2 linked regions of the Rhodopseudomonas palustris genome follow. The protein of the gene in region 1 interacts with the protein of each later gene in a pairwise test. Links are inferred from orthologs where the notes say so. Each region holds a gene or a part of one and is shown in the gene's direction. Other genes may lie near its edges. The genes, in order: HZF03_RS13465 and grpE.

Region 1 (15,582 bases):
AGGGCGGTGCTGACCGCCTCGCTGGTGTTCTCGGTGGTGTCGCTGGCCCAGATCGTCGGCGATAGTGGCATCGAATCCGGACTGTGGATCGATATCGCGTCCTGCATTCTGACCGCGGCAGGGCTGTATCTGTCCTACACCGGCGACGCCCGCGGCTGGTTCACCGCTTAGAGCCGGCAGGCGCGACTGCGCGAAATCCGGTAGGCTCGTCCGATGGAATGGAGCGACGAGGGCATCATTCTCGGGGTGCGGCGGCATGGCGAGTCCGCCGCGATCGTCGAGCTTCTGACCCGCGGCCATGGCCGGCATCTCGGCATGGTGCGCGGCGGGGCGTCGGCGCGGATGCGGCCGCTGCTGCAACCCGGCAACAGCGTGCTGGCATCGTGGCGGGCAAGGCTCGACGAGCATCTCGGCTACTATCAGCTCGAGGCAACCAAGATGCGCGCCGCGACGCTGCTCGGGTCGTCTCATGCGGTGTACGGCGTCACCCATCTGGCATCGCTGGCGCGGCTGCTGCCGGAGCGCGATCCGCACGAAGAGATTTATCAGCGGTTGGTGCTGACCCTCGACGATTTCGACGACTTCGGGGTCGCTGCCGCGCATCTGATCCGGTTCGAGCTGGCGATCCTGGCCGAGCTCGGCTTTGGGCTCGACCTGTCGGCCTGTGCGGCGACCGGCAGCACCACCGAACTGATCTACGTCTCGCCAAAGTCCGGCAGCGCGGTGTCGCGCAGCGCCGGCGAGCCGTGGCGCGACCGCCTGCTGCGCCTGCCGGCTTTCCTGCGTGACGACGAGGCTGAGAGCGGGAATGGCTGGTCCGGGCAAGACCTGTTCGACGGCTTCGAGCTGACCGGCCGTTTCCTGCTGCGCAATGTGTTGGAGCCGCGCGGGCAGAGCCACTCCGACGCCCGCGCGGGCTTCATCAATGCGATCACCCGCGCGCTGCAGCGGCCGGCGGAGTCCTAGCCGGCCACCTCACGCGCGCGGGATGTCGCAATCGTCTCCTCAGGCTTTCAGCGCTGCCGAGATCGTTGTTGCGATCGGCGTGGTCGGATGCCCGATCAACTGGCTCAAGGTTTGGCTGTCGTCGAACAGCGCGCCCTTGGCGGCGCCGGCGTCGGAGTCGGCCAGCAGCGCGGCGAACGGCTTGGGCAGGCCGGCGGCGACCAGGGCAGCCTCGTACTCGGCCTGCGGCAGATCGCGATACGCGACCGCTTTGCCGGACTGCTGCGACAGTTTGGCAGCGAACTCCGCAAGCGTGTAAGCGGCGTCTCCTGCGAGCTCGTAGATCCGGCCGGCCTGCGGCTGCTCGGCGGTGAGTACACGGACCGCGGCCTCGGCATAGTCAGCGCGCGCTGCGGAGGCGATCCGGCCATTGCCGGCGCTGCCGAGCAGGGCACCGTGCGCCAGTGCGGCCGGAATCGAAGTGGTGTAGTTCTCGCTGTACCAGCCGTTGCGGAGCAGGGCGTGCGGCACGCCGGACGCCTTGAGTGCGGCTTCGGTCTGGCGATGTTCTTCTGCAAGCCCGAGCGGCGAGATGTCGGCGTGCAGCAGGCTGGTGTAGGCGAGCAGCGATACCCCGGCCGCGCGCGCAGCTTCGATGGCGTTGCGGTGCTGGACGGCGCGCTGGCCGATCTCGCTGGACGAGATCAGAAGGGCACGCTCCACGCCTGCGAACGCGGGCCCGAGCGTCTCGGGATTGCTGTAGTCGCCGATATGGACGTGAAGGCCTTTGGCGGCAAACTCGGCGGCGACTTTCTCGCTGCGGACCAGCACGCCGATCTGCGCGGGCGGCAGCGACTTGAGCAAGCCGTCGACAACGAGGCGGCCGAGCTGGCCGCTGGCACCGGTGATGAGGAAACGCGAGGCGGACATCGGAAAGCTCCTGGGTGGTCATGATTTGAGGGTAGGTCTATATTGGAGACCTTCTGTCCGGCCCGTAAGGAGGCAGTTTTCCGTGACAAGGTCACCTGGAGAGAACCTGTCGGTCGCGGAGCATCGCGCGACGTTGACCGACCGCTACGCCGCCTGGCGGGAGCAGGGCTTCGACGCCACCCGCTGCCCAGTACGCAACGTGCTCGACCATCTCGGCAGCAAATGGAGCACGCTGCTGTTGATCGCGTTGGCTGAAAAGCCAATGAGATTCAACGCGCTGCTGCGGGATGTTCCAGACATTTCGAAGCGGATGCTGACGCAGACGCTGCGTGACCTGGAGCGCGACGGGCTGGTCGCGCGGCAGGTGTTTCCGACCAAACCGCCCAGCGTCGAATACCGCCTGTCGGCGTCCGGCGAGTCCGTGCTCGCACCGCTGACGGCGTTGGTCGCCTGGGCCGAGCAGCACTTTCCCGAAATCGAACGCGCCCGGGCCCGGTTCGACTCGGCGGCGCGGGACGGCGAGCCCCAGGTTCCAGGCGATTCCGCAAGGCCGGAAAGCCCGCTGGCGCTTGCTCCGCTTCCGGTCAGGGGATAACCCGACGCCATGGGAAAAAGATTGATTCCGCCGGAGCCGGCCGAGATCCACGAGGTCCAGCTTCGCGAAGCGCTGGAAGAGCGCTATCTCGCTTACGCGCTGTCGACCATCATGCACCGGGCGCTGCCGGACGCGCGCGACGGCCTCAAGCCGGTGCATCGCCGCATCCTGTACGGGATGCGATTGCTGCGGCTCGACCCCGGCACGCCGTTCAAGAAGTCCGCCAAGATCGTCGGCGACGTGATGGGTTCGTTCCATCCGCACGGCGACCAGTCGATCTACGATGCGCTGGTGCGTCTGGCGCAGGACTTCTCGTCGCGCTATCCGCTGGTCGACGGCCAGGGCAATTTCGGCAACATCGACGGCGATAACCCGGCAGCCTACCGCTACACCGAAGCGCGCATGACCGACGTCGCGCGGCTGCTGCTGGATGGCATCGACGAGGACGGCGTCGCGTTCCGCGCCAACTACGACGGTCAGTCGAAAGAGCCGGTCGTGCTGCCCGGCGGCTTTCCGAACCTGCTCGCCAACGGCGCGCAGGGCATCGCCGTCGGCATGGCCACCGCGATCCCGCCGCACAACGCCGCCGAGCTGTGCGACGCCGCGCTGCATCTGATCGAGAAGCCCGACGCCAAGTCGAAGGCGCTGCTGCGCTTCGTCAAGGGGCCGGACTTCCCGACCGGTGGCATCATCATCGACTCCAAGGAAAGCATCGCGGAGGCCTACACCACCGGCCGCGGCGCGTTCCGCACCCGCGCCAAGTGGGAGCAGGAAGAGGGCGCGCGCGGCACCTGGACGGTGGTGGTCACGCAGATCCCGTGGCTGGTGCAGAAGTCGCGGCTGATCGAGAAGATCGCCGAGCTGCTCAACGAGAAGAAGCTGCCGCTGGTCGGCGACATCCGCGACGAATCCGCCGAGGACGTCCGCATCGTCATCGAGCCGAAGTCGCGCAGCGTCGATCCGACGTTGATGATGGAGTCACTGTTCCGGCTGACCGAGCTGGAGAGCCGGATCCCGCTCAATCTCAACGTGCTGGTGAAGGGCCGGATTCCGAAGGTGCTCGGCCTCGCCGAATGCCTGCGCGAATGGCTCGATCACCTGCGCGACGTGCTGCTGCGCCGCTCCGAATATCGCAAGGGCCAGATCGAGCATCGGCTCGAAGTGCTCGGCGGCTATCTGATCGCGTACTTGAACATCGACAAGGTGATCAAGATCATCCGCACCGAGGACGAGCCCAAGCCGGTGCTGATGAAGGCCTTCAATCTCACCGAGATCCAGGCCGAAGCCATCCTCAACATGCGGCTGCGCTCTTTGCGCAAGCTCGAGGAATTCGAGATCCGCACCGAGGACAAGAACCTCCGCGCCGAGCTGAAGGGCATCAACGCGGTCCTGAAATCCGAGACCGAGCAGTGGGCCAAGGTCGGCGAACAGGTCCGCAAGGTCCGCGAGATGTTCGGGCCGAAGACGCCGCTCGGCAAGCGCCGCACCCAGTTCGCCGACGCGCCGGAGCACGATCTCGCCGCGATCGAAGAAGCCTTCGTCGAGCGCGAGCCCGTCACTGTGGTGATCTCCGACAAGGGCTGGGTGCGCACGCTGAAGGGCCATGTCGAGGATCTGTCGGGGCTCAACTTCAAGCAGGACGACAAGCTCGGCCAGTCGTTCTTCGCCGAGACGACGTCGAAGCTGCTGCTGCTCGCCACCAACGGCCGGTTCTACGCGCTGGATGTCGCCAAGCTGCCCGGCGGCCGCGGCCATGGCGAGCCGATCCGCATGTTCATCGACATGGAGCAGGACGCCGCGATCGTCACCGTGTTCGTCCACACCGGCGGCCGCAAATTCCTGATCGCCAGCCATGACGGGCAGGGCTTCGTGGTCAACGAGGACGAGTGCGTCGGCTCGACCCGCAAGGGCAAGCAGATCCTCAACGTCGACGTCCCCAACGAGGCGCGCGCGCTCACGGTTGTCAGCGAGGGCGACGACAGCGTCGCCGTGATCGGCGACAACCGCAAGATGGTGATCTTCCCGCTCGATCAGGTCCCGGAGATGACCCGCGGCCGCGGCGTGCGGCTGCAGAAGTACAAGGATGGCGGCCTGTCCGATATCGCCACCTTCTCGTCGAAGCAGGGCCTCGGCTGGCGCGACTCTGCCGGCCGCGAGTTCAGCGCGACCATGAAGGAACTCGCCGAATGGCGCGGCAATCGCGCCGACGCCGGCCGGCTGCCGCCGAAGGGCTTCCCGAAGTCGAACAAGTTCGGACGTAGCATCGCATGATGCTCGCCCGCCTGCGCGCTATGTCGCAGGCGGGCCGTTCGTTTGGCTTTGCGTCTCGCTCCCGAATTGCCTTGAAGTGGATGCGATGATCGAACGCTATTCCCGCCGATTTCGCCTGCTAATTCCGCTGCTCGTCTTCGCTGCGCTTCCGGGGCCGGCGCAGGCGGCCGACCTCGATGGCGCGGCGCTCGGCTGGGCGTGGGGCGTGCCGTTCGCCGGCATCCTCCTGTCGATCGCGCTCGGACCGCTGCTGGCGCCGAAAATCTGGCACGCGCATTACGGCAAGATCGCCGCCGGCTGGGGCGTGCTGGCGCTGGCGCCGATTGCGATCGTGTACGGCTGGGACACCGCGCTGGCGTCGCTGATCCATGCGCTGCTCGCCGAATATCTCAGCTTCATCGTGTTGCTGTTCGCACTGTTCACGGTCTCAGGCGGCATTCTGGTCACCGGTACGATCCGAGCTACGCCATTGATCAACACCGGCATGCTCGCGGTCGGCACCGCCTGCGCCAGCCTGATCGGCACCACCGGCGCCGCGATGGTGCTGATCCGGCCGCTGATCCGCGCCAATGCCGGGCGGCAGCACAACGTCCATGTCGTGGTGTTCTTCATCATCCTGGTCGCCAACATCGGCGGCGCACTGTCGCCGCTTGGCGATCCGCCGCTGTTCGTCGGCTTCCTGCGCGGCGTCGATTTCTTCTGGCCGGTGCAGCACCTGTGGCAGCAGACGCTGATCGTGGCCGGCGTGCTGCTCGTGGTGTTCTATCTGCTCGACCGCTGGTACGCGCGGCATGATGCGCCGGCCAAGACGTCAGAAGCACCGATCGGATTTCGCGGCGGCATCAATTTCCTGCTGATCGCCGGAATCATCGCGACCATTCTGGCCTGCGCGCAATGGCGCCCCGGCATCGAGTTCGACGTTTACGGCACCAAGGTCGCGCTGCAGAATCTGGTGCGCGACGCGATGCTGGTGGTGCTGGCGCTGCTGTCGCTGTGGTGGACCGCCGACGAGCACCGCGCCGCCAACGGCTTCACCTGGGAGCCGATCCGCGAAGTCGCCAAACTGTTCGCCGGGATCTTCGTCGCCATCATTCCGGTGCTAGCGATGCTGCACGCCGGGAAGAGCGGGCTGTTTGCGCCGCTGCTGGAGGCGGTGACCGCGAGCGACGGCACGCCGCGCGAAGTGCCGTACTTCTGGTTCACCGGGCTGTTGTCGGCGGTGCTCGACAACGCGCCGACCTATCTGGTGTTCTTCGAACTGGCAGGCGGCCGGCCCGCCGAGCTGATGGGGCCGCTCGCCGGCACGCTCGCGGCGATCTCGATGGGATCGGTCTACATGGGCGCGCTGACCTATGTCGGTAACGCGCCGAACTTCATGGTGTACGCCATCGCCACCGAGCGCGGGATCAAGATGCCGGGCTTCTTCGGCTACGCGCTGCGGGCGGGCCTCGTGCTGATCCCGCTGTTCCTGCTGCTGACGTTCCTGCCGATCGTCCCGAACCTGCGGCTGCACTGAGCCCGCGAGGGGCGTTACTTGCTCTGCGGCGCCGTTGCGGCCGGGGCAGGGGGCAGGCCGGGCGTGTGCTTCGGCTTCAGCGTGCCCACGTAGAACGACACGCCGCCGACCATCACGACGCAGATCGCGTACACAAGGTAGGCTTGCGGAGGCTTGGTGGCCCAACCCAGCAAGCCGCTGAAAGACATCCGCTCTGGCGCTTGATTTGACATGGCGGCGTTGTGCGCGATTTGCGGGCGAACGCAAGCCGGAAAATCGCGGCAGGACCGATCCTGCACGAGAAACCGTACGGTCGAAGCCTGATCAATGACCACTGGCGTCTTTTGTGGCAGGCTATTCCAAGGCCCGCGACTCGGCCGCCGGAGGCTCCTTGACCGCAAAAATCGTCATCAACCAGTGCTTGGCTACCTTCTTGCTATTGCAAATGACTTGCAAGAAGCGTTGTGAGCCTGCATTGTGATGCGATGGATGCAAGATCGCCGCAGATGACCGCCGATCCCTCGCCGGCACCGGAGCAGACCACGGGGTGGCGTTTAGCGCGCGGCGAGCCGTCGCTCGCCGGGATGTTCGGCTCGGTCCCGACCCGGGCCAAGGGGCCGTTCTGGCGCAAGCTGATCGCATTCCTCGGCCCTGGCTATCTGGTCGCTGTCGGCTACATGGACCCCGGCAACTGGGCAACCTCGCTGGCCGGCGGCTCGAAATACGGCTACGCGCTGCTGACGGTCGCGCTGGTCTCCAACATCATGGCCGTGGTGCTGCAGTCGCTGTGCACGCGGCTCGGCGTCGGTGCGGGCAGGGACCTCGCCCAAGCCTGCCGCGACGCCTATCCCAAATGGGTGTCGTGGCCGCTATGGCTGTCGGCAGAGATCGCGATCACTGCCACCGATCTTGCCGAAGTGATCGGCACCGCGATCGGGCTCAATCTGTTGTTCGGGATTCCGCTCGAGATCGGCGTGTTGATCACCGCGGCCGACGTGTTCCTGGTGCTGGCGCTGCAGGCGTTCGGCTTCCGCTGGATCGAGGCGTTCGTGGTCGCGCTGCTCGGCGTGATCGCGGCGTGCTTTGCGATTCAGATCGCGATGGCGGATCCGGATTGGGGCGCCGTGATCCGCGGCTTTGCGCCGACCACGCGGGTGCTGACCGAACCCGGCATGTTGTATCTGGCGCTCGGTATCCTCGGCGCCACGGTGATGCCGCACAATCTCTACCTGCATTCCGGCCTGGTGCAGACGCGTGGCTTCGGCCACAGCCCAGCCGAGAAGCACGAAGCGATCAAACTGGCGACCTTCGACTCGACGATCGCACTCACCTTCGCGCTGACCATCAACGCGTCGATCCTGATCCTCGCCGCGGCGACCTTCCACCATGCCGGCAAGACCGATATTGCCGAACTCGACCAGGCGCATGCCTTCCTGGCGCCGCTGCTCGGCTCGACGCTGGCGCCGACGCTGTTCGGCATCGCTCTGCTGGCCTGCGGCCTGAACTCGACCATCACCGCCACGCTCGCCGGCCAGATCGTGATGGAAGGCTTCATCCAGATCAGGATCAAACCGTGGCTGCGGCGGATGGTGACGCGGCTGATCGCGATCGTCCCGGCGGTCGCAGTCACGATCATCGCCGGCGAAAAGGGCACCGGGCAGCTCCTGATCCTCAGTCAGGTGGTGCTCAGCCTGCAGCTACCGTTCGCCGTGGTGCCTCTGGTGGTGTTCACCGCCAGCCGCGCGAAGATGGGCGAGTTCGTTGCGCCGCGCTGGCTCACCGCCATCGCATCGCTGATCGCTGCGATCATCGTCGCGCTGAATATCAAACTGGTGTTCGACTACGCGACCGGCGGGTAGTGCACAGACGCGGAAAACCCGAGCGCCGGGTCTGCCTGTCGAACAAAACCAACGCCTGCTCAAACACGCTTCTGCTCATCCGATCCCGCTTTCGTGGGGGCGTGACGCTGCGCGAAGTACTGAGCGGGAGTGCTTCCAAGCGCCTTCTTGAACATGGTGATGAAGGCGTTGACCGACTCGTAGCCAAGTCCGGCCGCAACATTCTGCACCGCTTCGCCGCTGGCGAGTTCCCGGAGGGCAACCACGAGGTGGAGTTGCTGTCGCCAGCGTCCGAACGTCAGACCCGTCTCGCGGATCAGCAGCCGCGCCAATGATCTTTCACTCATCGCGACTTGCTTTGCCCAATCGCTCAAGGTCCTGCGGTCGGATGGCTCGGCTGTCAGGGCGTCGGCGATCGCCCGGATCTTGGGATGGCTGGAAATTGGCAGGTTGAACCGCTCTCGCGGCATGTCAGCGAGTTCGTCCAGCAGCACCCGCGCAATTCGGGCCGCATGGCTGTCTGCGAGATAATCCGCACGCTCCTCTGCTAGACGCTCGACCATTTCTCGTATCAGCGGAGAAATCGCCAGCGTGCAACTGGAGCCGGGCAGGTTCGCCGCCTCCGGCTCGACGAACAGGTAGTTGAGCTGGGCATTGGCAGTGGCACGCGCGCTGTGAGGCACGCCGCCAGGAATCCATACCCCGCAGTTGGGCGGCACAATCCAGATCTCATTGCCGGCCGTGCAGGTGACGGCTCCGTGCAGGGCGAGGATCAGCTGCCCCTTCCGATGCACGTGCAACGGCACCTCAGACTCATGGTCCGAGAAATGCAGCCTGTGGGCGACGGCCGGCAGATGCGTCAGGTCGGGGTCAAAAACGGAAACGACAGATTGCACGGGCATGCGAATGGCCGTTTTCAGGGATTTCTTGTCGTAATACCGAATTTATTCGCTTCTGCAAATTGGTCACAACTGGCGTCATGAACAACATGCCGTCTGGACGCCCCCTGTGACTCGGACCTGCCCAGCAGCGCGCCAGGCGCTGACGAACTTCCTCCGTTACCCCGCCAGGAAGGAAGATGCCGATGCGATCCTGTTTTCGGCAAAGAGTTTCGCCGCGGCGATGCTCGCCTATTACGTTTCACTGCGGATCGGATTGCCCAAGCCGTTTTGGGCCATCGTGACGGTCTATATCGTCTCCCAGCCATCGGCGGGAGCCTCACTCAGTCGCGGCGTGTATCGCTTCGCCGGGACGTTCGTGGGCGCAATAGCGACCGTCGCGATCGTTCCGAATTTCGTCAACGATCCGATCGTGTGCTGCATGATCCTCGCCGGCTGGATCGGCCGTTGCCTGTTTCTATCGCTGCTTGATCGCACGCCGCGAGCTTATGCGTTTGTACTTGCAGGCTACACGACGAGCCTGATCGGCTTTCCGAGCGTGCTTGAACCCGGCGCGGTCTTCGACACCGCATCCTTGCGCGTCCAGGAGATCTGCATCGGCATTCTCTGTGCAGTTCTGATCCATCGATATGTTTGGCCGAAGCCGATGACGGGCCTGTTCAACGGCAAGCTATCGGCGATGCTGCAGGACGCTCGCCGGCTTGCGAGTGTCGCGCTGACAGGATCGTCAAAAGAGAACTGCCAACGGCGCGAACAGCTTGCCGTCGACCTTCTCATGCTGAAGGGGCTGGCGACACATCTTCCATACGATTCCGCATCTGCAAGGCCCCGCCGCGAGACACTGCAGCTCATCCATGACCGGCTCGCTCGGCTTCTTCCACTCACGGCCGAAATCGAGGAGCGAGTACGTTCTCTCAACATCGAGCGCGTCGCTACGGTCGACGAACTGACCGCATTGATCGCTGATGTGGGAAGCTGGATCGCAGTCGATCAGCCGGATGATCAGCATGCGGAAGCTGGTCGGCTGATCGGGCGTGCCCGATCGATTCAGAAACGTTTGGGCCCGAATGCAACGATGGTTGCCGACAGGGTAGGTGCCAACCTGGCCGGCCATCTGGCGGAAATGATTGGCCTGCTGAACGACTGCGACAAACTCGGCCAGAGCATGACCGCCAGCGGGCGCGTACGAAAAGCAGCGGCGCTTCACGGACCCGAGCTTGCAAAGGGGTACGTCTATCACCGTGATCCATGGATGGCGGCGCGCGCAGCGCTCGGTGCGATGGTCAGCATCCTCGGCGGCTGCGCCTTCTGGATATGGTCGGCGTGGCCCGACGGCGGAACGGCGGTCTCCATTCTCGGCGTCTGCTGCACCTTGTTCGGAAACGTCGACACACCTGTGCCGTTTGTCGTGAAATATATCGTCGGCTCGATCTTCGGCGTGCTGATCAGCCTCGTCTACAGCTTCGTCATCCTTCCCCATGTGACGAACTTCGCGGTGCTCGTTGCGGTCCTTGCACCGGCATTCCTATTTGCCGGTTCTCTCCAAGCGCGAGCGCCGACGGCCTTCATGGCGATGGGCATCACTCTGACAATTCCAATCCTTTCGGGGCTGGGCACCAGCTACACTGGCGATTTCGCGGCCTCCCTTAATATGGCGATCGCACTCTTTGTGGCCGTTGGGTTCGCCGCGGTCAGCATGTCGATATTCCAGACCGTACCGGTCGACGTTTCGATCAATCGGCTGCTTCACCTCAGTCGGCGTGACGTCGGCCGCCGTGCTCTGGGCGGCGCTCCGAACGAGGCACGTTGGACAAGTCTGATGATTGACCGAACGGCGCTGCTGCTGCCGAGGCTGAGAGCGGCAAGGAAGGCTTATGCAGACGTGGTCGACGATACGCTCCGCCTTCTTCGTATCGGCCACGTCGCGGGTCAGCTTCGCAAGATGGTCCCGCAGGTCAAGGGCGAGGCCCGCGCTGCAATAGAAGGTCTTCTTACCGAGATTGGCGCGCACTTCCGTGGCAGGAGACCTACAACGCCAGCCGTCCTCATCGATTTCGATCAGCGCATTGAGCGGCTGACGGCGATGATGGAGTACTACTCACCGAAAAGCCGGTTGCGGATATTCGATCTGCTGATCGACCTGCGCTTCGCCCTCGGCGCGAGTGGAGCAGCAGAGAAGGGAGCTCTACCTCATGATCGCTGATCTGAATATCGGAGGCGTCTTAATCCCCGGCCTCGTCGTGGTTGCGTTCATCGGGTTGATCATCACGATCGCGACGATGCGCGTCTGCACCGAGATCGGCGTCTCCCGCCTGTTCGCCTATCGGCCGCTCGCCGAAATCGCCATTTTTGTCATCGTTTGCGGACTGCTCATGCAGTACCTGCCTGTGATCGGACTGTCATTGTGAAACCGCTTCTATCGTTGCTCGGCCACTATGCTCTGACTCTCTGCGTCTTCGTTGCTTCCGGATTCGTCGCCCTGCAGGCTTGGAGCCATTACGAGCGAACGCCCTGGACTCGCGACGGCAGGGTGAGTGTGGATGTGGTCCAGATCGCGCCGGAGGTCTCCGGAACGATCCGCACCGTGCCGATCGCCGATAATCAGTATGTGAAACGTGGCGACGTTCTTTACGAGATCGACCCGGAGCGGCTTCGGCTCGCCGTGGCGCTGGCGGAGGCTGACGTCGAGGCGAAATATCAGGATATGCTGGTACGGCAAGCCACTGCTCAGCGGAAGCAGCAACTCAAACTGAATGACGTGGTCTCACAGGAAGCGCTCCAGCAATCGAGCGGGGCAGCGGCGATGGCCTCTGCGGCCTATCAGGCGGCGCTGGCGACGCGCGATCTGGCCAAACTCAATCTTGCGCGTTCCGTCATTCGCTCCCCAGTCGACGGGTATGTCACCAATTTGAAGCTACGGCCCGGCGACTATGCGACCGCCGGCGTGACAAATGTCGCTATCCTGGACGGGGCGAGTTTCTGGATCACCGGCTATTTCGAAGAGACGAAACTGCAGCAAATCCGTGTAGGAGCTCCGGCGCGGGTCAAGCTGATGGGCTTCGATCAGCCGGCGGCTGGCCATGTCGAGAGCATCGGTCGGGGCATCGAGAACAGCAACGAAACACCTGGTCGTTTCGGGCTGCCGAATGTGGCGGCGACGTTCTCCTGGGTGCGTCTTGCCCAGCGCATACCGGTCCGCATTCATCTCGATCGGGTGCCTTCCGGCGTCGAGCTGGCCGCGGGCATGACAGCAACGGTCGAGATCATTCCCCCGGAGGTCGACGCGAATGCGGGGCGGAGGTCGTGATGCGGGCGGCCGTTTCTGCCGTCCCGTTTGCTCGCCTTGGTGCACCAGAAACCGACTGATGTAGCGGACGCCAGCGTGTCGGGAGGCCTCAGCTAATCCTGCGGCTCGGGCTGCATTTCGCCGGAGGCATCGATGCGCAGCCAGCCGCTTGGCGCCAGCCGTTGCTGCGGCAGGTAGCGGCCTTTGTAGTCCATCTTCTTCGAGCCTTCGATCCAGTAGCCGAGATAGACGTAAGGCAGGCCGAGTCGCCGCGCCCGGGCAATGTGATCGAGGATCATGAAGGTGCCGAGCGAACGGTGCTGTTCGTTCGGCTCGTAGAATGAATACACCATCGACAGACCGTCGCCGAGCACGTCGGTCAACGCCGCCGCGATCAGCTCGCCGCCGCGGCCGGTGATGCCGGTGTCGGGGGTGCGCTTGCGGTACTCGATCATCCGGGTCTGGACGTGGCTGTCCTCGACCATCATCGCGTAGTCGAGCACCGTCATGTCGGCCATGCCACCGTGGCGATGGCGCTGGTCAAGATAGGCGCGGAACACCGAATACTGCTCGGAGGTCGGTACCGGATTGCGCTGCTCGCCGACGATGTCGGCATTGCGGGCCAGCAGCTTGCGCTGGTTGCGCGACGGCTTGAACTCGTTGGCGATCACCCGCACCGATACGCAGGCCCGGCACTGGTCGCAGGCCGGGCGGTAGGCGATCGACTGGCTGCGGCGGAAGCCGCCGTGGGTGAGAAGGTCGTTGAGCTCGCCGGCCTTGTTGCCGACGAGGTGGGTGAACACCTTGCGCTCGTGCCGGCCCGGCAGATACGGGCACGGCGAGGGAGCCGTCAGATAGAACTGCGGGGTGTCGCGCGAGTGCTGGGTCACGTCGGGTCGTCGGCCTCCAACGTGACCAGCATCGCCTTACGTCCGCCTCCGGTCAATCGCTTTCGCCCTTAGTAGGATCGCGCCGGCTGAGAGGCGGGCACGGTGCTGTTGATAATCACAGTTCCGAGCACGATGTCGTGGAGCAGCCGGCGGCGGGCGTTAAACAGCCCGACCAGCAGCACCAGCGGCGTCAGCATCGACAGCGACAGCCAGAACAGGAAGGCATGCGTTGCGCCCAGCACGAAGTAGCCGGGTTCGCCGGTCCAGGTCGTGAGTTCGAGGCCCATGGTGCGCATGCCGATCGTCGCCGAGTGCGGGCCGCCGAGCGAGGCGCCGTAATACACCAGCGCCCAGATCACCGACAGCGGCGACACCAGCCAGAACAGCGTCCAGCCGATGCCGAGCGTCACCAGGCCGAACATTGCGATGAACACGGTGACCATCAGCACCGGGACGGTGAGCACGACCAGGTCGATCAGGAACGCGAAGACGCGCTTGGTCAGCACGCCCTGAAACAGTTCCGGATTGAGCCAGGGATCGAACGCCGCCTCGCGCACCTCGCCGCCGCGCCAGCCACTCCCGCCATAGTCAGCCATCAGCCTGCTCTCCGTTGTCCGCCCGAACCGGAACGATCCGGTTCGACATGGCGACGGCAGCGGCGCCTTGCAAGGCTGGCACGACATTACAAACCCTCCATTGATCCGCCGGAGACCGGCGAATCGATGGAGGGTTGAAAGAAGCGAGGAGGGAGATTTAGCCCTGCTGCCGCAGCTTTTCGGCCGCCGCCGGGGCGAAGTAGGTCAGCACGCCGTTGGCGCCGGCGCGCTTGAAGGCGAGCAGGCTCTCCATCATCGCCCGGTCGCCGTCCAGCCAGCCATTGTTGGCTGCCGCGGCGATCATCGCGTACTCGCCCGACACCTGATAGGCGAAGGTCGGCACGCCGAAGGTCTCCTTCACGCGGCGGACGATGTCGAGATACGGCATGCCCGGCTTGACCATGACCATGTCGGCGCCCTCGGCGAGATCGAGCTCGACCTCGCGGATCGCCTCGTCGGTGTTGGCCGGATCCATCTGGTAGGTGCGCTTGTCGCCGGTGAGCGCCTTGGCCGAGCCGATCGCATCGCGGAACGGGCCATAGAAGGCGGACGCATACTTGGCCGCATAGGCCATGATCTGAACGTCGAGGTAGCCGGCGGCATCGAGCGCTTCGCGGATCGCGCCGATGCGGCCATCCATCATGTCCGACGGTGCGATCACGTCGCAGCCGGCCTGCGCCTGCACCAGCGACTGCTGCACCAGCACCGCGACGGTCTCGTCGTTGAGGATGCGGCCATCCTCGATCAGGCCGTCATGGCCGTGGCTGGTGTAGGGGTCGAGCGCGACGTCGCACAGCACGCCGATCTGCGGGAATTCCTTCTTGATCGCGCGGACGGTCTTGCAGATCAGGTTTTCGGGGTTGGCGGCTTCGGTGCCGTGCTCGTCGCGCAGCGACGGCTCGGTGAACGGGAACAGCGCGATGCACGGGATGTCGAGCTTGGCGGCGCGTTCGGCGTCGCGAACGATCTGGTCGACGCTGAGTCGTTCGACGCCCGGCATCGAGGCGACCTGAACCCGCTGGTTGGTGCCGTCGACCACGAACATCGGCCAGATCAGGTCGTCGGTGGTGAGGACATTCTCGCGCACCAGACGGCGAGCCCACTCAGTCTTGCGGTTGCGGCGCGGACGGATGGTGAGATCGAGCGGCGGAGCGGCGGGCCGGGTCGAGGGGTCACGAATCTCGATGGGACGGCCGAATTTGATCGCCATGGTGCCAACTCTCCCTGCAGGCTCTGCTGTGTTCATGGAAAGTAGCATTTTGGCACCCCCGCGTCACCGCACTGTTGATTTGGCGCAATCAGAGTGTTCCGCGGCGATCACAGCCGATTGATTTTGCTGGCCCGGCGGGCCAAGACTCGGGCCAGACCGCACCGCACCACCACCGATCCGGTAACCGAGCCGCATGTCCGAACTTCCACCACGCGAACAACCGCCGAGAGACCAGGCGATTTCGGTCGCGGCGATCTCGCCGGAGCGGCCCGACAATCATGAGAACGACTGGACGCGGCGCCTGGTGCTGTTCCTGCGGGTGATGGCGGTGCTGTCGGTCGCCAAGGGCCTCTACCATTGGGCGCAGATCACCGGCTTCGTCGGCGGCGAAGACGACGCGTTCGAAGTCCAGACTATGGCCTGGCAGACCGCCACGATCTATTTCGCGGTGATCGAGCTGGTCGCCGCCGTCGGGCTGTGGCTCGCGACGCCATGGGGCGCCGTGGTGTGGCTGACGACCGTGGTGTCGATGGCGGTGATCGAACTGATGTTCCCGGCCATCTATGGCGGCAGCCTGCTGGTGGTGCTCGGCGAAGCGCTACTGCTCGCCGCCTATCTGGCGCTCGC
Region 2 (14,352 bases), 2.6 Mb from region 1 along the record:
GATCAGCGCGCGCGTCTTGCTTTGATTTGGCTGCAGATCCGGAGGTGGTTCCTGAGACGCAGTCAGCAGGCGCAGGCGGCCCCTCATTCGCCGCAGCCGCATCGTTTGCACCGCCAGCGCCAAGCAGGCCAGCGCGAACAGGAAACTGGCGCCAACGGCGAAGGCGTGCGGATCGTAGCCGGAGGTCTCCGGGTTGCTGCCGAGCAGCAGCCCATAAGCACCGCCGAACCCGGCGGAAAACGCCATCACGGCGCGGCCCGCCATCGTGATGCGCGGATGCCGGCGCGCCAACAGACGCAGCCTCGACCTGATCCGCAGCTTGCCCGCCATCGCCCTTCCCACAGTTGCCGCTATCGGCAACGCAGAACATGGCGTTTGGGGTGCTGCAGACAGGTTGAAACCTTGGCGGGAAGGCCTCAGCGCTGCGAATAGGGTTGAGGGCGCGTTAACAGCGGCTCAAGCCGCGCGGCGCTGATCGTCGGCCAGCGCGCGATACGACAATGCTTCGGCCAGATGGACGCGGCCGATGCGGTCGCAGCCGTCGAGGTCGGCCAGCGTGCGGGCAACCCGCAGCACGCGATGATAACCGCGCGCCGACAGCCGCATGGTCTCGGCGGCGTCGTGCAGCAGTTTCAGCCCGGCCGAATCCGGCTGCGCCGTGGTCTCCAGCACCGCCGCCGGCGCTTCCGCGTTGGTACGGATCTGCGGCAGCCCGATCGACGCGTAGCGTGTCCACTGTACGTCGCGCGCCGCAGCGACGCGCGCTGCGACTTCGGCCGAGCCTTCGGCTGGCGGCGGCAGGATCAGGTCGGCGGCGCTGACCGCCGGCACTTCGATGCGCAGATCGATGCGGTCCATCAGAGGACCGGAGATGCGGGATTGATAGTCCGACGTGCAGCGATCGACCCGGCCGCGCTTGCAGGCAAATCCCGGTTCGAATGCGTGGCCGCAGCGGCATGGATTCATCGCCGCCACCAGCATCACCCGCGCCGGATAGGTGACGCGGTGATTGGCGCGCGACACGGCGACTTCGCCGGTTTCCAGCGGTGCGCGCAGCGAATCCAGTACGCGCGGATCGAACTCCGGCAGCTCGTCGAGAAACAGCACGCCCTGATGCGCCAGCGAAATCTCCCCGGGCCGCGCCTTGATGCCGCCGCCGGTCAGCGCCGCCATGCTGGCGGAGTGGTGCGGCGCGCGGAACGGCCGGCGCGCCGTCAGCGCGCCATCGCGGATTTCGCCGGCGACCGAGGCGATCATCGACACTTCCAACAGCTCGGCCGGTGACAATGGCGGCAGGATCGAGGGCAGCCGCGCCGCCAGCATCGACTTGCCGGCACCCGGCGCTCCGATCATCAAGAGGTGATGCCCGCCGGCGGCGGCGATTTCGAGCGCGCGCTTGGCGCTCTCTTGGCCCTTGATGTCGCGCAGGTCGAGCATTGAGGCTTCGGCTTCCCGGACCCGCGGCTGCGGCCGCCCAAGCAATTGCGAGCCTTTGAAGTGATTGGCGATCTGGATCAGCGAGCTGGCCGCAATGATCTGGATGTCGGGGCTCGCCCAGGCTGCTTCGGAGCCGCAGGCCGCCGGGCAGATCAGGCCGTGCTCGCGCGCATTGGCGGCGATCGCGGCTGGCAAGACGCCGGCCACCGGCGCGATCGAGCCGTCGAGCCCGAGCTCGCCGAGGACCGTGAAGCCTTCGAGCGCGTCGGCTGGGATGGCACCGATCGCCGCCATCAGGCCGAGCGCGATCGGCAGGTCGTAATGGCTGCCTTCCTTGGGCAGATCGGCGGGAGCGAGATTGACAGTGATCCGCCGTGCCGGCAGCGCCAGGCCCGATGCGATCAGCGCCGATCGAACCCGTTCGCGCGCTTCCGACACAGCCTTGTCGGCCAACCCGACCATCGCGAAGGCCGGGAGTCCGGGCGACACCTGGACCTGGACATCGACGCTGCGCGCCTCGATGCCTTCGAACGCCACGGTGGATACGTGCTGGACCATAACGCCCTCTCCGCAGAGCAACGAGGCTAACCGCGGCGCAGTCCCTGCGCAAGAACATTAAGTGAACAAACCGGCGGGCATTCGCCCGCCGGTGCCGGGTCAGGCACTGTTTTTGGTGCGGCTCTCCAGCGCGATTTCCGTCAGGTCGACCTCCAGCCGCGCCATCATCAGCAGTTGGACTGCCGACGAGATGCCGAGCTCTTCGGCCTGCTCGATGGCGCGGTTGATGGTCGAGGCCAGCGCGTCGATGCAGACCGCGTGCTGTTTCAACGGCGGGTTCAGCGTGATCGGCCGAGCGCCGCGGGGCTTGGACGAGGCATTCATGAAATCACCTGGAATTCCGGAAGCGAATGACGGCGGATGGCTTCGAGCCCGCGCCATTCCAGCTTGGGTCCGGGTACCGAGCGGCGATTGCAGATGCCGACCCAGGCGTCGTCGTCGACGTCGACGATCACTGCGGTGGTCGAGAAGCCGTTGATGTCCTGAGGCAGGCCGAGCGGCTTAGCCTTCCAGCCCTGGTCCACCAGCCGCGGCAGCCACCAGGTCTCCAGCACGATGGTGAAGGCCGACAGACCGATCGACAGGCCGTACTCCATCGCGGCCGCCTGGATCACCGCTTCGGCGCGCGGGCCGCCATGCTCGCCGCGCTTGCGCGGTACCACGAAGATCCGCGACAGCTCGTAGGCATCCGGCCGCCGCACCGGGCCGGCCAGCGCAAGCTGCGGGAAGACGTCGCTGAGGAGCGTCGGTGACGTGGTCGGCACCATCCGCATGCCGGCGACGATGTCGTCATTGTCGACGCCGAGCAGATACACGGCGTCTTCGGTGTCGAACTGATCGATCTCGCGGCCATCCGGCCGATCGAGCTCCTTCCAGCCGCGCTCGACGACGTAGATCTGGTGACGGATGCGGAAGTACTTTTCGAGCAGACCGGCATAGAGCGCGCGGTTCTCTCGACGGATGACATGAACCTGCATGATGAAATTCCCCTCCTGCAGTGGGTCTGCAGGCGGGAACAGTGCAGGTGCGAACGGGAACCTAACTACTGTCCGATCGGACAGGTCACAAACGGATCAATCCGAGCGTCAATGCCTTGGCAACCGCCGCGGTGCGGTTGGCGGCGTCGAGCTTACGGGCGGCTTCGATCAGATGGAATTTCACGGTGCGCTCGGTGATGCAGAGGATCACCGAGATCTCCCAGGCGGTCTTGCCCTGCGCTGCCCATTGCAGGATCTCGCACTCGCGCGGCGTGAGCCGGTTGCGCCGGATCGGCTTTGGCCGGCTGAGCGCCCGCAGGCGACTATGCGCGTAGATGCTGACGAGCTGCATCGCGCCGCGCGCGGCCGGGCTGAGGTCCGGATCCTTGCCGGCCATGCTGATCGCGGCGCTACCGTCGTCGTAGTGCAGCGGAATGCAGTAGCCTTCGACCAGTCCAAATTCGGCCGCCCGGGTCATGACCCGGTGGGCGGCCGGATCACGGTCGCGGTCGTAGGGAGCATCGGACCATACGAAAGGATGAACCGTGGTAGCGCCGTGGCGCGGCACCGGATCGACCGCACTGAAGTTTTCGCTGACATACAGATCGAACCAGTCGCGCGGCCAGCCATTGGCCAGCGTCAGCTCCGGTAGTCCGGCATTGCGCGACGGCAGGCCGGCCATGATGTAGGCGGTAAATCCGCAGCTCGCGATCAGCGATTCGAACCGGCTGATCAGCGCCGGCGCCTCGAGCCGTTCGACGGAATCGACGAATTCCAGCGCACGCCGTCCCCAAAGCTGATCTTCGCCGACGATCATACCGCCGCAACCTCCGATCCGACTATCGGGGACCGCGGGGCTCTCTGTGCCAGCCGCCGCCCGATCGACCCATCAATAGCTTACCACCGGCGCTTCCACCACGCGCCCGATGTCTCGGCAGCGTTGCGGCTGTCCGCATAGTGGACGCGTCAGATACTTGTGCGGCCACCTTTGTCGGCTGGCAAGGGGGAGCGTTCGCGGCGAGGTGTCCCAAATGGTGATCGCCGCCGGCTTCGTCACGCCCGTTTCGCCTCGATCACGTCCCAGATCTTGGCTGCGATGTCGGGGCCGCCGAGCCGCGCCACGGCCCGGATGCCGGTCGGTGAGGTCACGTTGATCTCGGTGAGATAGCCGTCGATCACGTCGATACCGACGAACAACAGCCCGCGTTCACGCAGCTTTGGACCGAGCGTCGCGCAGATCTCGCGTTCGCGCGGCGACAATTCGGTCGCGGCTGCGGCGCCGCCGCGGACCATGTTGGAGCGCAGATCGTCTTCGGCCGGGACGCGATTGACCGCGCCGGCAAATTCGCCGTCGACCAGGATGATGCGTTTGTCGCCGTGCTTCACCTCGGGAAGGAAGCGCTGGATCACCCAGGGCTCGCGGAACGTGACCGCGAACATGTCGTACAGCGAGCCGAAATTGATGTCCTGCGGCAGCACCCGAAACACCGCGGCGCCGCCATGGCCGTGCAGCGGTTTCATCACCACGGCGCCGTGCTCGGCCCGGAACGCGTTGATCTCGTCCTTGTCGCGGCTGATCAGCGTCGGTGGCATCAGCTCGGCGAAATCCATCACGAACAATTTCTCCGGCGCATTGCGCACGCTGGCCGGATTGTTGACCACCAGCGTCGACGGATGAATCCGCTCGAGCAGATGCGTCGAGGTGATGTAGGCGAGATCGAACGGCGGATCCTGCCGCAGCAGCACCACGTCGTAACTACGCATATCGACGCGGGCCGGTTCGCCCAGCGTGAAGTGATCGCCTTCCTGGTCGCGCACTTTCAGGCTCTGCACCGAGGCCACGACGTCATTGCCGCGCAGCGACAGCTTGTCGGGCGTGAAGTACGAGATCGCGTGGCCGCGAGCTTGCGCTTCGAGCAGCAGCGCGAACGTCGAATCGCCGCGGATGTTGATCCGCGCGATGGGGTCCATCTGGACGGCGACCTTCAATGTCATGTCGTGTGTTCCGGAGTTGGCAGAGCGGCGGTGACGATGCGGGGTGGCGGCGGCTTGGTCAAGCAGCCGCGCTCATGGCGTGGCGTCGAACGCGCCGGGCAGATGCCGGGGCGCTGTGTTGGGAGCAATCAGGATGGCGTCGAAACGCAGCTCGCTCATCGCGTGCTCTGGATGTCGGCTCAGCCAGGCTTCGGCGGCCGCAACGATGCGGCTCTGCTGCCGCGGCGTCACCGCGTAGGCGGCATCGTCGACATTGCCGCGTGCCTTCACCTCGACGAACGCCACCAGCGCGTCGCGCTGCGCCACCAGATCGATCTCGCCGCAGCGGGTTTTGAAGCGCCGCGCCAGGATCCGGTAACCTTGTCGTTCGAGATAATCGGCGGCGCTGGCTTCGGCCGACAGGCCGGTGCGGAACGCGGCGATGCGCGCCAGCACGGAGGGTTGCGACCGATCAGTCTTCGCCATCGTCGGCCTCGCGCTGCCGCGACAGCTCCAACGCGCGCGCGTAGATATCGCGCTTGTGCCGGCCGGAGAGTTCGACCGCCTGTGCGACCGCGTCCTTGACGCTGTGGCGGGTCAGGGCTTCGCTCAGCCAGCGGTCGAGGTCGTCGTCGCTCATCACCCGTGAGGCGGGATCGGGCGGCGCGATCACCACGACGAATTCCCCGCGCGTCTCCATCGTGTCGGCCTTCGCGGCAAGCTCGCCGAGCGTAGCGCGTCGCACCTCCTGATGCAGCTTGGTCAGTTCGCGGCAGATAGCGGCCTCGCGCGTCCCACCGAGCAGGTCGGCAAGATCATGTACCGAGTTCTGAATCCGGCTGCCCGCTTCGAACAGCACCAGCGTCGCGTCGATCGCCGCCAGCTCACCGAGCCGCGTGCGGCGGGCTCCCTGTTTCGAAGGCAGGAAGCCGTCGAAGAAGAAACGGTCGGTCGGCAACCCGGCGAGCGACAGTGCAACCAACACGGCTGACGCGCCCGGAAGTCCGATCACTTGATGTCCGGCAGCGTACACCTCGCGCACCAACTTATAGCCGGGATCGGAGATCAGCGGCGTACCGGCATCGGAGACAAGCGCGACGGACTGACCCTGCGCCAGCATCTCCAGAAGCTTCGGCCGCGCCTGAGCGGCATTGTGCTCGTGGTACGGCTTCAGCCGTGCCGAGATGCCATATCGTTCGAGCAAGCGGTGCGTAATTCGTGTATCTTCGCAAGCGATCAGGTCGGCACCGGCGAGCGTTTCCAGCGCACGTAGCGTGATGTCGCCGAGATGACCGATCGGGGTGGCGACGAGATGCAGTCCCGGTGCGATGCGTGGGGCGACCAGACGTTGGCCGGCGACCAGAAACGTTCGTGCGTTCGGTTCCGCCGCTGCGGGCGGCGGTGCTGAAATTTCTGGTTTGACGCGCATCGTCACTAACTTGATCGGCCTGGACGGCAGGATGGCAGAGGAAAGGTTGAAAACGACGGCACGGTGATTTGTCCGGCGCTCGTAATGAGCATAAACCTTTTGGCCCGGTTATTCATTGGCCGACATTGTGATGAAATCTTCCGTCAAAGGCCGAAAGGCCGACCGTACGGAGGACGACACGGGATCCGGCAGCCCGCCGGACCGCTGCAAGAGATGGCATGGCAAGCTTGCACGATCCACACACGAAACCGTTGCGAACCACCCGCCGTACCGCGCTGGGGCTGCTCCTCGGAGCGCCACTGCTGAGCGCCTGCTCGGGCGTCCAGCAAAGCCTGAGCGATCAGTTCGGCCAGCAACAGCCCGCTGCCGGTCCGGCGCAGCAGCCGGCTGCGGTCGGCAATGGCCGGGTCAAGGTCGGGCTGGTGCTGCCGCTCTCGGCGCCGGGCAACGCCGGGCTCGCCGCGCAGTCGATGAAGAACGCCGCCGAAATGGCGCTGGCTGAATTCCGCAATCCGGACGTTCAGCTCCTGATCAAGGACGACGCCGGCAATCCGACGGGGGCGCAGACCGCGACCCAGCAGGCGCTGGACGAAGGCGCCGAGATCATTCTCGGGCCGCTGTTCGCTCAATCGGTGCCGGCTGCGGCACAGGCGGCCCGCGCCCGCGGCGTGTCGGTGATCGCGTTCTCGACCGACTCCAGCGTCGCCGGCCGCGGCGTGTTTCTGCTGAGTTTCCTGCCGGAGTCCGACGTCAACCGCATCATCGGCTATGCCGGCAGCATCGGAAAGCGATCCTACGCGGCGCTGCTCCCCGAGAATGCCTACGGTGCGGTGGTCGAAGCCGCGTTCAAGCAGATCACCAGCCAGAAGGGTGGCCGTATCGTCGCATTCGAAAAATACGGCGCCGACCGTGCCGGTCCGGCGCGGACCATTGCGGCCTCTCTTGCGAGTGCCGATGCGTTGTTGCTCGCCGATGATGGTGATGCGCTGGCCGCGGTGGCGGACGCGCTCGGTGCCGCCGGCGCGGATCTGAAGCGGGTGCAGCTGCTCGGCACCGGCCTGTGGGACAATCCGCGGGTGTTCGCCACCCAGGCCCTGCAGGGCGGGTTGTTTGCGGCGCCTGACCCGTCCGGCTTCCGCGCATTCGCGGGCCGGTACCGCGCCCGCTATGGGCAGGACCCGGTCCGCACCGCGACGCTCGCTTATGACGGTGTCGCGCTGGTGGCAGCGCTGGCCCGCACCCAGGGCCCGCAGCGGTTCTCGGCCGAAACGCTGACCAATCCGTCCGGTTTTGCCGGCATCGACGGGCTGTTCCGGTTCAGGGCCGATGGCACCAACGAACGCGGCCTTGCGGTGATGAAGGTCGCCAGCGGTGGCGCGCAGGCCGTCGCGGGCCCGCCGAAGAGCTTCGGCGCCTGACAATCACATGCGCCTCAGGGCTTCTGCTCCACCCAGCCCAGCAGGGCGTCGAGCGCGGGGCAAAGCGACTGCCCCCAATCGGTGAGGTGATATTCCACTCTCGGCGGCACTTCCGGATGCACCGTTCGCGCCACGATGCCGTCGGCCTCCAGTTGTCGCAGTTGCTGAGCCAGCATCTTCTGCGACACGTCGGGGATCGAGCGCTCCAGTTCGGAGAACCGCAGGACGCGGCCGCCGAACAGATGAAACAGGATCAGGATTTTCCAGCGCCCCTCGAGCAGCCGGAAGCCGGCCGCGATTCCCTGCGCGGCGGTCAGCGGCGTGTGGGCTGGGTTACTTCGAGGTAAGTCACCGACCTTTTCGTGCGTTCTTGTCATGGCTGCAGCCTATTGCCAGCTCTGTCACGTCGCAATCCTGCGGCGCTTTCGAGAGTTGAGCGAGGTCCCATGACGGTTTTCCTTCCCGCACCAATAGAAGCCTATTTCGTCGCCTCCAATGCACGGGCGGTGCAGGATGTTGCAGCGGCCTTCGCCGCCGACGCCGAGGTCCGTGACGAGGGCAAGATCCATCGTGGGCGCGCAGCGATCGCGGCATGGAAGCGCGCGGCACTCGACAAGTATCAGATGCAGATGGAGCCGTTGACGATCGAACGGGCCGCACAGACCGCGATCGTCACAGCCCGCGTCGCGGGCGACTTTCCGGGCAGTCCCGTGCGATTGACTTATCGGTTCGGTCTCGGCGAGGACGGCATCACATCGCTCGAGATCGGCGCATAGTCGGCTATGCCGCCAGATCGGCCACCACGGCGTCGAGCACCGGGAAGCCCTCTTGCGTCACGCGCAAGCGGCCGTCGGCATCGACCGCGATCGCGCCCTCTTCGCGCAGCAGCGCGATTCGCGACGGATCGAGCGGGCGGCCGGACAGCAACTGATAGCGCTGCGGATCAATGCCTTCGGCAAGCCGCAGCCCCATCAGCAGGAATTCGTCGGCGCGCTCCTCGCTGGTGAGGTGTTCGTCGGCGATCAGGCCGTGACCGGTGGCTTCCACCCGCATTAGCCAGCTCTCGGGGCGCTTCTCGGTGGCGGTGGCGTAGCGCGCATTGCCGATGTCGAGGCGGCCGTGCGCGCCGGGGCCGATCCCGGCATATTCGTGGCCGCGCCAATAGATCAGATTGTGCCGGCATTCCGCGCCCGGGCGGGCGTGGTTGGAAATCTCATAGGCCGGGAGTCCGAGTTCGGCGCAGACCGATTGCGTGACATCGTACAGCGCCCGTGCCTCGGCCTCGTCCGGCGTCGGCAGCTTGCCGGCCTTGTGCAAGGAATAGAACGGCGTGTCGGGCTCGATGGTGAGCTGATACAGCGACAGATGCTCTGCGGCCTCGCCGATCGCGTAGCGCAGCTCGGCTTCCCACATCGCCGCGGTCTGTCCGGGCCGCGCATAAATCAGGTCGAACGAGTAGCGGTCGAACGCCGACTTGGCGATCGCCACCGCGTTCAAGGCTTCTTCGGCCGAGTGCAGTCGCCCAAGCGCCTTCAGCGAGGCGTCGTCCAGCGCCTGCACGCCGAGTGACACGCGGTTGACGCCCGCAGCCCGATAGCCGCGAAACCGCGTGGCCTCGACGCTGGTTGGGTTGGCCTCGAGCGTCACTTCGGCCCCGGGTTCGACCTGCCAATGCCGGGCGATGGCATCGAGGATCGCCGCCACGGTCGAAGGCTGCATCAGAGATGGGGTGCCGCCGCCAAGAAAGATCGAGCTCACTTGGCGCGGCCCGATTCGCTCTGCGGTGGTGGCGATCTCACGCGCGAAGGCGCGGGCGAAGCGCTCCTCGTCGATCGCGGCGTGGCGGACATGGCTGTTGAAGTCGCAATACGGGCACTTCGACAGGCAGAACGGCCAGTGCACGTAGACGCCGAAAGCTGGGTCGGAGCTAGCCTGCAAGGCAGATCTCCGCCAGTTTGACGAACGCCTTGGCGCGATGCGACAGGCCGAGGCCGAGCGGCGGCAGGCCGTGCTTCTCGATGCTGGTCATCTCGCCGAAGGTGCGGCTGTGGCCCTCGGGCAGGAACACCGGGTCATAACCGAAGCCGGCGGTGCCGCGCGGCGGCCACACCAAGGTGCCGTCGGCGCGGGCTTCGACTTCTTCGATGTGCCCGTCCGGCCAGGCGACGCACAGTGCCGAGACGAAATGCGCGGTGCGTCGCTCCGGCGCGGTCGCGCCGCGCTCCTGCAGCAGTCGCTCGATCCGCGCCATCGCGCCAGCAAAATCCTTCGCATCCCCGGCCCAGCGGGCCGAATAGATCCCGGGAGCGCCGTCGAGTGCGTCGACCGCAAGGCCGGAATCATCAGCAAACGCAGGTAGTTGCGCGGCCTTGGCGGCGGCCTCGGCCTTGATCCGGGCATTCGCTTGGAAGCTGTCGCCGGTCTCGTCCGGTTCGGCAAGGCCGAGCTCGCCGGCGGAGATCGCCTCGATGCCGTAAGGAGCCAGCAGCTCGCGCATCTCGGCCAGCTTGCCGGGATTGTGGGTGGCGATCACGAGCTTGCCGGTGATTCGACGATGCATGGCGATGTCAGCCTAGCTCAGCTCGCGTTGCAAAGAAGTGGCAGGAATGACTCACCCAACCGCCATTTTCTGCAGGTCCACCAGCCGGGCGACGCCCTTCTGCGCCAGCGCCATCAGCTGGAGGAACTCGTCCTGCGAGAACGGAGTGCGTTCCGCGGTGCCCTGCACTTCGACCAGACGGCCGTCGCCGGTCATCACGAAGTTGGCGTCGGTCTCGGCCTCGGAATCCTCGGCGTAGTCGAGATCGAGCACCGGCGTACCGTTGTAGATCCCGCAGGAGATCGCCGCGACGTTGTCGCGAAGCACCTGGCCCTTGATCATGTTGCGGGCCTTCATCCAGTTCAGGCAGTCCGCAAGCGCGACCCAGGCGCCGGTAATCGAGGCGGTCCGGGTGCCGCCGTCGGCCTGCAGCACGTCGCAGTCCACCGTGATCTGGCGCTCGCCGAGCGCCTCGAGATCGACGATGGTGCGCAGCGAGCGGCCGATGAGGCGCTGAATCTCGACGGTGCGGCCGTTCTGCTTGCCGGCGGAGGCTTCGCGGCGGGTGCGCTCAAGGGTGGCGCGCGGCAGCATGCCGTATTCGGCCGTCACCCAGCCGCGGCCCTGGCCCTTCAGCCACGGCGGCAGCCGTTCTTCCAGGGTGGCGGTCACCAGCACGTGGGTGTCGCCGAACTTCACCAGGCAGGAGCCCTCGGCATATTTGACCACGCCGCGTTCCAGCGACACGGCGCGCAATTCGTCGGGCGCACGGCGGCTCGGCCGCATGGGGGACCTCCATCTATTGCGGGGGGAAAATCAACGTTGCGGTGCTTTTAGGGGGCCGCAGCCGCAGCGGCAAGGGTTGCGGCCGTCAACCCTACGCTCCCCGCTTGTAACTGAGCCCAAGCGACGACAGATTAGACGGATCACGGAGGAGAATTTGGCTCAGCACGACCCGATCGGCCTGATCGCGCCCAATGCCGGCCTTGCCCAGCTCAACGAGCGTTCGCGGGAGATTTTTCGTCAGATCGTCGAAAGCTACCTTGCGACCGGTGAGCCGGTGGGCTCCCGCAACATTTCTCGTTTGATTTCCGTCCCGCTGTCGCCGGCCTCGGTGCGCAACGTGATGGCCGACCTCGAACAGCTCGGCCTGATCTATGCCCCGCACACCTCGGCCGGGCGGCTGCCGACCGAACTCGGCCTGCGGTTCTTCGTCGACGCGCTGATGCAGATCGGCGACCTGACCGAGCCGGAGCGGCAGTCGATCCAGGCGCAGCTTTCGTCAGTAGGACGTGCCCATACGGTCGAAGCCGCGCTCGGCGAGGCGCTGACGCGGCTGTCGGGGCTGACACGCGCCGCCGCGGTGGTGCTGACCGCGAAGGCCAATGTCCGGCTCAAGCACATCGAATTCGTCCGGCTGGAGCCGGAGCGTGCGCTGGTGATCCTGGTGGCCGAAGACGGCCAGGTCGAGAACCGCGTGCTGACGCTGCCGCCGGGTGTGCCGTCCTCGGCTCTGATCGAAGCGGCCAATTATCTCAACGCCCGGATTCGCGGCCGGACGCTGGCTGAAGCCCGGCTCGAGCTCGAATCGCTGATGGTTCAGAACAAGGCGGAACTCGATCAGCTGACCCAGAAGGTGATCGCGGCGGGAATCGCCAGCTGGTCCGGCGGCGACGGCGAGGACCGCCAGTTGATCGTGCGCGGCCACGCCAATCTGCTCGAAGACCTGCATGCGCTCGACGACCTGGAGCGAGTGCGGTTGCTGTTCGACGATCTCGAGACCAAGCGCGGGGTGATCGATCTGCTCGGCCGCGCCGAGAGCGCCGACGGCGTGCGGATCTTCATCGGTTCGGAAAACAAGCTGTTCTCGCTGTCGGGCTCGTCGACCATTATCGCGCCCTACAGCGACGGCGCCGGCCACATCGTCGGCGTGCTCGGCGTGATCGGGCCGACCCGGCTGAACTATGCGCGGGTGATCCCGATGGTCGATTACACCGCGCGGATCGTCAGCCGGATGCTCGGCGGCTGATTTCCGAAACTTGATTTTCGCGCCGCAAACCACGATATCCCGGCCAGCTCTCCCGTAACGATCCAGACGATTTTTCAAGAAGGTAGCGTGATGACCGAGACTGATGGACAGAAGGACAACAACCAGGACACGGCGCAGGCCGCCGCCGATCCGGTCGTTTCCAAGCCGTACATCATGCCGGACGACCCGGAAGAAGGATCGAACGAGGCACTGGTGCGCGAGGCTGCGGACGCGCGCGACAAGATGCTGCGTACGCTCGCCGAAATGGAGAACCTGCGGAAGCGGACCCAGAAGGAAGTCGCCGACGCGCGCACCTATGGGGTGACCTCGTTCGCGCGCGACGTGCTCGATATCGCCGACAATCTGCAGCGCGCGCTCGATGCGGTGCCGGCTGACGCCCGCGCCAATGCCGAGCCGGGCCTGAAGGCGTTGATCGAGGGCGTCGAGCTGACCGAGCGCTCGCTGCTCAACGCGCTCGAAAAGAACGGCGTCAAGAAGTTCGATCCGAAGGGCCAGAAGTTCGATCCGAACTTCCAGCAGGCGATGTACGAAGTGCCGGATCCGTCGGTGCCGGCAGGCACCGTCGTGCAGGTGGTTCAGGCCGGCTTCACGATCGGCGACCGCGTGCTGCGTCCGGCGCTGGTCGGTGTCGCCAAGGGCGGCGCCAAGGCTGCGCCGAGCGATGGCGGCGGCGAGACCGGCAACCTCAACTGACGCGAGCTGCGGCTTCGGCGCGAGCCGGAGCCGCGTCGCTGATCAGCCTCAGCAAGTTGAGAAAAACGACGCGCCGCTCGCGCGTCGTTTGTGTTTGATCAGCGTGGCTGCAGACCGTCGCGGACTTTGCGGAAGCGCGGAAACGCCGTTTCCCATTGGTCTTTCGGTGATGAGCCGATCACCCGCATCGCCACATTGGCGCTGCCGAAGCGCAGCCACTGCACCACCGTCACCGGCGTATTGTTCTTGCCGCTGACACCCGTGACCCGGGTCTCGAATCCCGGCGCGCCGTCGATCCGCATCGGCTCCGACATCGTGATCTTGCTCTCTCGCACACCCGGGATCGCCTCGGCCGCCTGCTGGGCGAAGCGGGCGCGATCGTCGGTCTTCTCCGGCACCGAGCCGATCAGCCCCAGCACCATGAACGGGCCGGTCTCGACCGCCTCTTCGTTGCCGTCGGTCAGCAATAGCGCGGCGCCGGGCGCCAGCGTCCGCACCGTCTTGAAGTCGCCGAGCTCGCGGATCTTGAACGGCATCTGTGCGACCTGCTCGTCGACCGGCACCTGCTGCCGCACCGACACCGACGACAGCATCTTCTTGATTGCTTCGTCCGAGTAGGTCTTTGCCTCGGTTGCTGGCACCTGCACGGCGACGTAGCCGGAAAACAGCTTGCTGCCGGGCACGATCAGCGAGTAGCGGCGGACCTTGTCGGGACCCACCACAGCGTCTTCGGCGGTGAAATAGCCGTTGCCGGCAGCGGTCTCGATCTTCTCCGGCTTGACGTTGCCGAGCGAACCTTCGGGAGCTGCCTTGAACGCCGCGTCGATCTGATCGAACGCGGGCCCCGGCAGCTCGGACACCAGCACTTTGACGCCCTGGTCGCCGGACTCAAAGCCCAGGAAGGCGGTGGACTGGTTCAGCCCCGGCATCGGCACGATGCCGACCCGAATGCCGCGTGGGTAAACCGCGTCGGCGGCGACCGCGTTGGTCGCGGTGGCCGACAGCAGGGCAATCGCAAACAAGCGCGCTATCTGTCTCATGGCGAGTTGTCCTGGGGCTGCATTGAGGCCGTTGTTTGGTCGGGTTCGACCGGGTTTGGTGCTGCAAATCGGACGGCCGGCGACCGCGATGATGCGCTGCGTGCGCCGGCCCGGCAAGCCGCGCCGCAGCGCGCTGCGCAGGCGGTTCGTAACGATTCGTAAAGCCCATGTTTTCGTGATCGAAACGCCGCCACGGTCCTTGCGGACCCGACCCCCCCTCCTATATCAGGCTCACCG

What was found.
Region 2: the proteins of HZF03_RS13465 (region 1) and grpE interact in binary tests that used the Escherichia coli proteins (3 or more experiments, as listed by UniProt). The link is inferred for Rhodopseudomonas palustris from one-to-one orthologs.

The regions. Positions count from the first base shown.
Region 1 is NZ_CP058907.1:2,951,370-2,966,951, forward strand. Bases 6,094-8,908 are described here. They hold HZF03_RS13465 (Nramp family divalent metal transporter), read left to right. Parts: upstream 6,094-6,721; coding sequence 6,722-8,095; downstream 8,096-8,908. Other genes in these bases: HZF03_RS13455 (sodium:proton antiporter), read left to right, coding at 6,094-6,257; HZF03_RS13460 (hypothetical protein), read right to left, coding at 6,272-6,445; HZF03_RS13470 (AraC family transcriptional regulator), read right to left, coding at 8,155-8,908. Outside these bases: HZF03_RS13430 (hypothetical protein), read left to right, coding at 1-171; DNA repair protein RecO, read left to right, coding at 214-966; HZF03_RS13440 (SDR family oxidoreductase), read right to left, coding at 1,006-1,875; HZF03_RS13445 (winged helix-turn-helix transcriptional regulator), read left to right, coding at 1,958-2,470; parC (DNA topoisomerase IV subunit A), read left to right, coding at 2,480-4,741; more of HZF03_RS13455, read left to right, coding at 4,827-6,093; more of HZF03_RS13470, read right to left, coding at 8,909-8,976; HZF03_RS13475 (FUSC family protein), read left to right, coding at 9,083-11,176; HZF03_RS13480 (DUF1656 domain-containing protein), read left to right, coding at 11,166-11,381; HZF03_RS13485 (efflux RND transporter periplasmic adaptor subunit), read left to right, coding at 11,378-12,280; HZF03_RS13490 (arginyltransferase), read right to left, coding at 12,373-13,149; HZF03_RS13495 (RDD family protein), read right to left, coding at 13,218-13,745; hemB (porphobilinogen synthase), read right to left, coding at 13,903-14,955; HZF03_RS13505 (DUF6163 family protein), read left to right, coding at 15,149-15,582. UniProt on the Escherichia coli protein: H(+)-stimulated, divalent metal cation uptake system. Involved in manganese and iron uptake. Can also transport cadmium, cobalt, zinc and to a lesser extent nickel and copper. Involved in response to reactive oxygen.
Region 2 is NZ_CP058907.1:342,531-356,882, forward strand. What follows is about bases 11,417-14,263. They hold grpE (nucleotide exchange factor GrpE), read left to right. Parts: upstream 11,417-12,451; coding sequence 12,452-13,075; downstream 13,076-14,263. Other genes in these bases: hrcA (heat-inducible transcriptional repressor HrcA), read left to right, coding at 11,417-12,361; HZF03_RS01690 (hypothetical protein), read right to left, coding at 13,174-14,115. Outside these bases: HZF03_RS01610 (ATP-binding protein), read right to left, coding at 1-330; HZF03_RS01615 (YifB family Mg chelatase-like AAA ATPase), read right to left, coding at 457-1,995; HZF03_RS01620 (hypothetical protein), read right to left, coding at 2,095-2,319; rpaI (4-coumaroyl-homoserine lactone synthase), read right to left, coding at 2,316-2,972; HTH-type quorum sensing-dependent transcriptional regulator RpaR, read right to left, coding at 3,058-3,789; gshB (glutathione synthase), read right to left, coding at 4,026-4,967; HZF03_RS01640 (YraN family protein), read right to left, coding at 5,040-5,432; rsmI (16S rRNA (cytidine(1402)-2'-O)-methyltransferase), read right to left, coding at 5,419-6,375; HZF03_RS01650 (penicillin-binding protein activator), read left to right, coding at 6,594-7,793; HZF03_RS01655 (winged helix-turn-helix transcriptional regulator), read right to left, coding at 7,808-8,170; HZF03_RS01660 (nuclear transport factor 2 family protein), read left to right, coding at 8,240-8,569; radical SAM family heme chaperone HemW, read right to left, coding at 8,574-9,731; rdgB (RdgB/HAM1 family non-canonical purine NTP pyrophosphatase), read right to left, coding at 9,721-10,353; rph (ribonuclease PH), read right to left, coding at 10,405-11,118; more of hrcA, read left to right, coding at 11,273-11,416. UniProt on the Escherichia coli protein: Participates actively in the response to hyperosmotic and heat shock by preventing the aggregation of stress-denatured proteins, in association with DnaK and GrpE. It is the nucleotide exchange factor for DnaK and may function as a thermosensor.